DNA from 4 places in the Virgibacillus sp. FSP13 genome. Region 1 is predicted to be linked to each of the others. Evidence: riboswitches for the same ligand, from Rfam matches in the RefSeq annotation. Region 1 holds a riboswitch; each other region holds the start of a gene.
The links. A riboswitch is a leader RNA that binds a small molecule or an ion and turns the genes downstream of it on or off. The one in region 1 is predicted to bind thiamine pyrophosphate.

Region 1 (2,201 bases):
AACCGTATTTAAACGGTTTGGTATTGGTGCAATCATCGTTATTCTATTGGGAGCAATCACTATCCCGACCGGTATCTTAACAATTAACGGTTTCACAATGATTGTAAGTTTACTAGGGATTGTAATTCCTACGTGCTATTTCATCGTTATGTATCGCAGCAAGAAAACAACAGAAGTGGAGCGATCTCGTTTACTTGCGTATATACCAATGTTTATCGCAGCTATTATGTTCTGGGCAATTCAAGAGCAAGGTTCAATTATTTTGGCACGTTTTGCTGACCAGCGAACCGATCTAAGTTTGGCAGGCTTTGAGCTTCAATCTTCTTGGTTTCAGTCATTGAATCCTTTATTTATTGTACTTTTAGCGCCTGTATTTGCTTGGCTTTGGATTCGCTTAGGAAAAAGCCAACCATCAACACCGAAGAAGTTTTCACTTGGGCTATTTTTCGCTGGACTATCTTTTCTCGTGATGATTGTACCAGCTATCATTAATGGAACAGACACACTTGTCAATCCGTTATGGTTAGTATTAAGTTTCTTCTTAGTTGTTATTGGGGAATTATGTTTATCACCAGTTGGTTTATCAGCAACTACGAAACTTGCACCAGCTGCATTTTCAGCGCAAACGATGAGTCTATGGTTCCTATCCAATGCCTCAGCACAGGCTATCAATGCACAAATTGTAAAACTATATTCGCCTGATACAGAAATTTTATATTTCGGCATCATTGGTGGAATATCCATCTTACTTGGTTTCATTCTATTTGCCGCATCAAAGAAAATTCACGTGTTTATGCGGGGAATTGATTAACTGAAAAAGGGCCGCTTCAAACTTTTGGTTTTGGAGCGGCCCTTCTTTCTTTAAGAATTGTTGAGAGAAAAATATTTGTTATAGACTGGTGACAAATGGAAAGACCTCTGTTAAGATAAGAATCAACAAGCAAATTATAATAGTTCAACTACTAGGGGTGCCCAAAATCGTGGGCTGAGAGGAAGGCCGAACTGCTTTCCGACTCTTATGGACCTGATCTGGTTAACACCAGCGGAGGGAAGTAGTGAGTGGCATTATGTCCATAAACTAATCCCACCAGCTAGGTCCCTTTATCAGGATCTAGCTTTTTTATTTTATTTGAAAGGGGGAATCAGATGAATCGAACGCGTTTACTAACAACAATGGCAGTTTTTGTAGCTATTGGAACGATTGGGGCACAAATTCTATGGTTTCCAGCAGGCGTTGCCAAAGCCTACCCTGTACAACATGCGGTCAATGTCATGGCAGCAATCATGCTCGGTCCAACTCCAGCTGTTATGGTCGCATTTATGATTGGGTTACTCCGTAATTTGCTTGGACTTGGTACGCTATTGGCATTTCCTGGCGGGATGATTGGTGCTTTTCTAGCAGGTTATCTCTACAAAAAATTTGGCAAAAAGTTATGGGCTACACTTGGAGAATTCATTGGCACCGGAATTATTGGTTCCTTGTTTGCCGTACCATTTGCCAACCTTTTAATGGGAAGTTCAGTTGGTGCATTGTTCTTCTTCCCATCATTTCTAGTGAGCAGCGGAACAGGCGCATTGATGGGCTGGATGATAGCTGTTCGCTTGAAGCAACAAGTACCACAAAATATTTAGTATAACGGAAAACTACTAGGGGCGCTGTAACGGCTGAGAATAGGAATATTCCTTAGTCCCTTGGAACCTGATCTGGTTAATACCAGCGGAGGGAAGTAGTCGAGCGAGAATAATATGTACTCTCCTCTATTTATCTACTTTTCTACTCCCCTAGTAGCTTCCTTAAAAATTCAAGGAGGCATGACAATGACTTTTTCACAAAATCTTAGAGAAGAAAATAAAGATATTTTTCAAGCAATCTTTAACCATCCATTTGTACAGGGAATTGGCAAAGAAAACGTCCCTAAAGAAGCATTAGCACATTATATTAAAGCAGACTTTGAATATTTAAATGCATTTATCAACATTTACGGAATCGCGATTTCCAAATCAAACAATCGTAAAGATATGTCCTTTTTTAATGAACAAATCCAGTTTGTACTGCATAGCGAAACCCATCCTCACCATAATTTTTGCGAGGTAATCGGGGTAGGGTATGACGAACTTCAGGGGCATCCATTACCACCTACTGCTGATCATTACATGAAGCATATGATGTATCATGCACAAATGGGCAGTTTGCCAGAAAT
Region 2 (2,201 bases), on a different contig from region 1:
TGCATTTTTTGGGATTGTATTCAGCTTGTTGTTTCCGGATAAAAAGACTGTTAAACGATGAAACAAAATCTTGTTATAAATAGACTAGATTCTGCTTAAATGTACGGTTGTCTTGAGGAAAATACCAATACAAGTGAGGAAGCGTGCACATAGAATAAAGTATAAATCGAAACAAGACTTGTGGAAGATTTATTACAACCCATGAAACCTCCTGGGGAGAGCCAGCTGACCACTGGCTTTCTTTCTTTTAGGTTTGAATGATATAGTATAGGTAATAAGTAGAAGAAGGAGCCAGTAGTCATGAAAATAGCTTTATCATTCAGCGGTGGGAAAGATAGTTGTTTAGCATTATATCGTTTGCAACAACAAGGTTACGATGTTTCTTGTCTCATTACGACGATATGGCAAGAAAAACAGGAAACAGTCGCACACGGGGAGAAGCTTGATCAAATTGAAAAACAGGCTGAACGTATTGGGATTCCGGTTCATTTTATCAAGACAGACTTTACGGAATATACACAGGATTTTGTTCGTACGTTACAAGATTTAAAAAAGAACAATAAGATTGATAGTGTTGCATTTGGTGATATTTATTTAGAAGGACATCGTGAGTGGGGAGAGCAAGTTGCAGAAAAAGCTGGTGTAGCACCGATTTACCCATTGTGGACGGATCAACATGAGGTATTGGATCTATTAAGAGAATTTGTAGCTTCAAAGTTTCAGGCACGGGTTATCAAAGTAGATAATACAAAACTTCCGGAAAGCTGGATTGGTCGTCTTATAGATGAATCGTTTATTACTGATATTAGCAAGAAGGATGTTTGTCCGCTGGGGGAATCGGGAGAATATCATACAACGGTATTTGGCGGGCCAATCTTTAACGATCTGGTTTGAATATTATGAATCTTCTTGAAAACGGTATCGTAATGTAGTACCTTTAAACATGTAAGATCAAAATTAAATAGATTTTGTGGGGGGACCAGTTGAGCTGGTTGAGATTGTATCCGATAGATACTGACCCTTGGAACCTGATCTGGCTGAAACCAGCGTAGGGAACATCAAAGGTTGTTCAAAAAGTCCGGTAAAAATGACACATTTGAGCACGAATTAAAAGAAAAGGTAAATCTTTCTTTTTTGTATGCACCCCAGGTTTAAAAATGGTGGTGTTTTTTTATTGTCATTTTTAAACCTTTGTGCCGATCATTTTCCTAAACAATATTACAAATACATGGAGGATAGGAAATGAAGAAGCTTTTAATGTTATTAATTATGGTTACCATTCTTGTGGCATGTAACGATAACAATGAGTCAAAGAGTGCGGATCAAGATGAGAACGCCAAGCAGAAAATAAAGTTCGTTTTGGACTGGACACCAAATACGAATCATACTGGCATTTATGTTGCACAGAAAAAGGGATATTTTAATGACAAGGACTGGACGTGGAAATTATGATGCCAGGAGAAGTTGGGGCTGATCAGCTTGTCGCATCAGGAAAGGCCGATTTTGGTGTGGGTGCGCAGGAAAGTATTACAGAAGCACGTGTGCAAGGTGGCAGTGATCCAGCATAATACATCCGGTTTTGCCTCACCAAAAGAAAAAGAAATCACATCACCTAAAGACTTTGCGGGGAAAACGTATGGTGGTTGGGGTGCGCCAGTTGAGAAGGCTGTTCTTACATCCCTTATGAACCAAGAGAATGCTTCCGCTGATGAGGTGGATATTGTCAATATGGGAAACAACTAGATAGCGAAAAAGCTTTTACAAATGAATTTTTACCAAAATAGGAGGGTATTTAAGTGGCAAATGCGTTAGTTAGTGTTCAAATTATACCAAAGACAAAAAACGGGGAAGATCCGATTCCATATGTAGATGCTGCAATAGAGGTTATTGCTCAATCAGGAGTGAAATATGAGGTGAATCCACTTGAAACTACAATGGAAGGCGATTTGCCGGAACTTCTGTCAATTATCGAAAAAATGAATACTAAAATGACGGAAAGCGGGTGTGAAAGTATTATTTCACAGGTGAAAGTGTTTCATAAACCAGATGGAGCTTCAATATCTGAATTGACGGAGAAATATCGCTAATGAAAGGAATCATTAAAAAAGGATGGAAACCGGCTGTGGTTCTCCTCCTTTTGTTCAGTGCGTGGGAGCTTTTCAGTATTCTTTTTAATATACCGGATTGGCTCCTTCCTGCAC
Region 3 (2,201 bases), on a different contig from region 1:
AATCGTTCCCTGCTTTAGCAAGAGTGTATGTGTAAAAATAGGCATGATTTCTTCTATGTGATGGGTTACAAACAGGATCGTTGGTGCATTTTTCTGTATAGCTATTTGGTTAATAGTATTCATTAATTCCTCACGAGAAATAAAATCAAGTCCGTTTGTTGGTTCATCTAATATAAGTAAGTTCGGTGATCCCATCAAACCTCGTGCGATAAGGATCTTTTGCTTCTCCCCCTGAGAACAAGTTTGATAAGTTCTTCCCCGTAAGTGACCGAAGTGAAGTTGTTCCATAATTTGGTAGGATTTTTCAAAATCATCTTCTGTTGGATTTTCATACAACCCGATCGACGCAAATTTTCCGCTGACAACAATATTCTCGACGCGCTCTGTCTCCTTCATTCTTTCTTGAAGGGATGAGCTAACCCAGCCAATTGATTTTCGCAACTCCCGGATATCCGTTTGCCCGAACGACTTCTCTAGTATGCTGACCCTTCCCTTCGTTGGCCAAATATAGCCGTTTATCATGTTCAATAAAGTTGTTTTGCCTGACCCATTTAGTCCAAGAATAGCCCAATGTTCTCCATTTACAACCTCCCAATCGATATCTGATAAGATTTCTTCCCCTTGCCTTTTCCACGAAACTTGCTGCATATCTACTATTTTATTCAATCCTATTCCTCCCCCGCTCTAACAAACGCATCTACCAATCACATTTATTACGAAATTTTCTTATATATTACAGATGGTTAATTACAAAAACAACCTATTTGACCTAATTTTTAGATTCCACTATGCAGCCTCGAACTTCTCGGTCCTATTCATCCTCTTTAACACGCACCATAAGCAGGAAAATTTCCGGAACAGATAAATTTTCCAATTTGCTTTACAATTTACATCTCTCCCTTTACTATAGAATTGTTAAATAAAATAAAAAAATCACTAGGGGAGCTTTTTTTAGCTGAGAAGAACATCTTCGTTCTGACCCTTCGCACCCGATCTAGGTAATACCAGCGTGGGGAAGTGTAGTCGCATGTATCATTCATACAAACGGGCTGCATTCCACTGGGTGCAGCCCATTACTTTTCAGGTTATTAACAGTACCAACATCAACATAAGGAGGCGATTCATGTGCGTGATGAATGGCTATTTATCGATACTGGGATATGTGATGCTGCGGTTAATATGGCACTCGATGAGATGCTGTTGCAATGGCATAGTGAGGGGAAAATACCACCAATTTTGCGTTTCTATCAGTGGTCTACCCCAAGCCTTTCCTTAGGTTATTTTCAGGATGTCGATAAAGCAATTGATTTGCAAGCATTAGACCGTTACCAGATCCCCCTTGTTCGCCGTCTAACAGGAGGAAGCGCTGTTTTACACGATGATGAGCTAACTTACAGCATTATCATTGCAGAGGATAAACCATATATCCCAGCATCAGTCGGAGAGGCTTATTACATACTTTCAAAAGGGATTTTTGCAGGGTATACCAAGTTAGGTATTACAGCAAATTATGCAGAAACAAACAAGGCAGAAAAGAGCCGCTCAGCCGTATGTTTTGAAAAACCTGCGTTGTATGAATTAATGGCTGACGGTAAGAAAATATCGGGAAATGCCCAGACACGCCAAAAAGGGGTACTACTGCAACACGGATCGATACCAAGATCAATCAATAAAACAATGCTTTTTGATTTGTTCCACTTTCCAAGCGAGGAAATCCGGGAAAAGAAAAGAAAGGCTTTTGATCAAAAAGCAACAGCTATTAATCAAGAAACAAATCAACATGTATCTATGGACACCATGAAAGACGCGTTTAAAAGAGGCTTCGAAACAGGAGTAGACATTGAGCTATTTCCATTCGAACTAACCAATGAACAATGGAATGAAGTGTACCAGCTTGCTGAAATAAAATATAGCAGTAACGATTGGAACTTCAAACATAATCTAAGGAGCGTGTACTAAATGGCTAAACAAGAGGAATACATACGGAAACCGGAATGGTTAAAAACGAAAATCAACACAAACCAATCCTACCGGGGACTTAAGAAACTAATGCGTGATAAGAAATTGAATACGGTTTGTGAGGAAGCTCGCTGTCCAAATATCCACGAATGCTGGAGTGAACGAAAAACGGCAACATTTATGATTTTAGGTGATACCTGTACCCGCGGCTGCCGTTTCTGTGCAGTAAAAACCGGATTGCC
Region 4 (2,201 bases), on a different contig from region 1:
TAATCGTTGGATTGAGGCGGAAGATCGTGCTGGAAAGCGTCCAGGGGGATTCTGCACAAGTTTTCCAGACAGTGAACAGACACGTATTTTTATGACATATTCTGGGACAACTTCTAATATTGCCACCCTTGCCCATGAATTAGGCCATGCTTACCACCAGCATGTAATGAATGATGTGAATGGATTGAATCAGGGGTATGCAATGAATGTAGCAGAAACGGCATCAACGTTTGCTGAAATGATTATTGCCGATGCATCAGTGAAAAATGCTAAAAGCAAAGAGGAAAAACTGTCTGTACTAGAGGATAAAATACAGCGGAGTGTTGCCTTTTTTATGAATATTCATGCGCGATTCCTTTTTGAGCAACGATTTTATGATGAACGAAAACAAGGTATGGTTCCGGTACCTAGACTAAATGAATTAATGGTGGAGGCACAAAAAGAGGCATATTGCGATGCTTTAGATACGTACGATCCGAATTTCTGGGCGTCTAAACTGCATTTTCACATCACGGGAACGCCATTTTATAATTTTCCATATACGTTCGGTTATTTGTTTAGTCTCGGAATCTATGCATTTGCACTTGAAAAAGGTGGTAGTTTTGAAGATGACTATATTGCACTTCTTCGTGACACCGGAAAAATGACCGTTGAAGACTTAGCGGAAAAACATTTAGGAATTGATTTGACGAAACCAGACTTCTGGGAAAATGCCATCCGTTTATGTGTAAAAGATGTTGAGGAGTTTTTGGCACTTTAAATCCTAGCGTTGTCACTGGTTGGCGAATACGTTATAATACAGGTAACGAAAAAAGCATAGAAATAAAAGTCTACAGGGGGAGCCCATTTGGCTGAGAGTGAACACTGAGCTGTTCTTACCCTTTGAACCTGTTAGTTAATACTAGCGTAGGGATGGTAGCTTTTTTGATGGTATAAAAGCAATGTGAGCGGATTCCCCATCAGGAAGCTTCCCCTTTGACATTGCTTTTTTTGTGTTCAAAATTTTCGCAGGTAGATTTTTAGTCTACTAGAAGGGGAGGTTATTTGTTTGAAGGAGAAACGTACATTGTTTTTAATTGAAGTAGCTATTTTTACAGCGTTAGCATTAGCATTGGATCTTGCTCCGTTTTTATCTTTTAAAATTTGGGCACAAGGCGGATCAATTTCATTGGCAATGATTCCGGTATTTATTGTCGCCTTTCGTTGGGGATTAAAAGGTGGATTATTGTCAGGATTTCTATGGGGTGTTTTACAAGTAGCATTAGGCACAGGATATATATTGTACTTTTGGCAAGGCCTGCTTGATTATGCGGTAGCGTTTACTGTGATCGGCTTTGCAGGCATTTTTGCAAAACCAATTCAGCATGCAGTTAAGGAAGGCAATACGGCAACATCTATAACATATATTTTAACTGGTGTCTTTCTCGGTTCCATGTTGCGTTTTATTGCCCATTTTGCTGCAGGAGTCGTATTTTTCGAGTCGGCAGTTGACGGCATGAATGTCTGGATTTATTCATTGCTTTATAATATTTCATACATTATTCCGTCGTTCATTATTTGTACAATCGCGGTGTTCTTCTTGTTCCATAAACAGCCAAGAACACTATTAAGTGCAACTGCATAAGCATTAGCTTTCCGCTCACGATATGTTGGGTCGTGCCACTGTCTTTAGTTGGCACGGCTTTTATTTTTGGGAAAATGAATAAAGATAGATTTGTGCACAGCACCTATTTTGCGAAGTGCATATTTTTTGAGTATACTGAAAATAGGGGTGATCATTTTGCGGGAATTAATTGGCGAATGTAAATCATGTGGGGATGCTGTTTATTGTGAAAATGGCTTTTTTGATGGTGAACAAATAGATGGAAACTTATATTGTAATCATTGTGCCGAAAAGTTGGATTCTGAAACGGACAAACAAGCGTAAGCTCGTTTGTCCGTTTTAAATTAAATACACCATACCTTGTTCCAGTGTCAAAAGTAAATTGTTTTTTGAACCTTCCTTTTTTCTCACTCCCTATTATCGATTTGCATAGGCTATAGCACACGTAAGAAGAAAGGAAGGTTCATGTGGAGCTTACGATATCGCATTGGCTATATGGGTTATTTACACTAATTATTATTTTGACAATGATTTTCAAACGTGGCGTTGTACTCCCTACATTACTTGGAACGTTTGTCATTGCCTGGGTGTATAATGG

Region 2: it holds a riboswitch for thiamine pyrophosphate, as region 1 does, so the genes downstream of both, ACW2QC_RS16740 (ABC transporter substrate-binding protein) here and thiW (energy coupling factor transporter S component ThiW) in region 1, are expected to answer to the same signal.
Region 3: it holds a riboswitch for thiamine pyrophosphate, as region 1 does, so the genes downstream of both, ACW2QC_RS16550 (lipoate--protein ligase family protein) here and thiW (energy coupling factor transporter S component ThiW) in region 1, are expected to answer to the same signal.
Region 4: it holds a riboswitch for thiamine pyrophosphate, as region 1 does, so the genes downstream of both, thiT (energy-coupled thiamine transporter ThiT) here and thiW (energy coupling factor transporter S component ThiW) in region 1, are expected to answer to the same signal.

What each region holds. Positions count from the first base shown of each region.
Region 1 is NZ_JBSVKG010000012.1:52,123-54,323, reverse strand. It holds gene ACW2QC_RS11835 (peptide MFS transporter) at 1-811, shown strand, start outside; TPP riboswitch at 955-1,068, shown strand; gene thiW (energy coupling factor transporter S component ThiW) at 1,147-1,632, shown strand; TPP riboswitch at 1,640-1,743, shown strand; gene tenA (thiaminase II) at 1,819-2,201, shown strand, end outside.
Region 2 is NZ_JBSVKG010000025.1:19,583-21,783, forward strand. It holds gene ACW2QC_RS16730 (sodium/proline symporter) at 1-61, shown strand, start outside; gene ACW2QC_RS16735 (Dph6-related ATP pyrophosphatase) at 301-894, shown strand; TPP riboswitch at 963-1,072, shown strand; partial or broken gene ACW2QC_RS16740 (ABC transporter substrate-binding protein) at 1,243-1,737, shown strand; gene ACW2QC_RS16745 (thiamine-binding protein) at 1,797-2,087, shown strand; partial or broken gene ACW2QC_RS16750 (ABC transporter permease) at 2,087-2,201, shown strand, end outside.
Region 3 is NZ_JBSVKG010000024.1:37,438-39,638, forward strand. It holds gene ACW2QC_RS16545 (ABC transporter ATP-binding protein) at 1-666, opposite strand, end outside; TPP riboswitch at 929-1,033, shown strand; gene ACW2QC_RS16550 (lipoate--protein ligase family protein) at 1,126-1,959, shown strand; gene lipA (lipoyl synthase) at 1,960-2,201, shown strand, end outside.
Region 4 is NZ_JBSVKG010000004.1:11,008-13,208, forward strand. It holds gene ACW2QC_RS05075 (M3 family oligoendopeptidase) at 1-760, shown strand, start outside; TPP riboswitch at 826-931, shown strand; gene thiT (energy-coupled thiamine transporter ThiT) at 1,049-1,624, shown strand; gene ACW2QC_RS05085 (hypothetical protein) at 1,781-1,927, shown strand; gene ACW2QC_RS05090 (hypothetical protein) at 2,071-2,201, shown strand, end outside.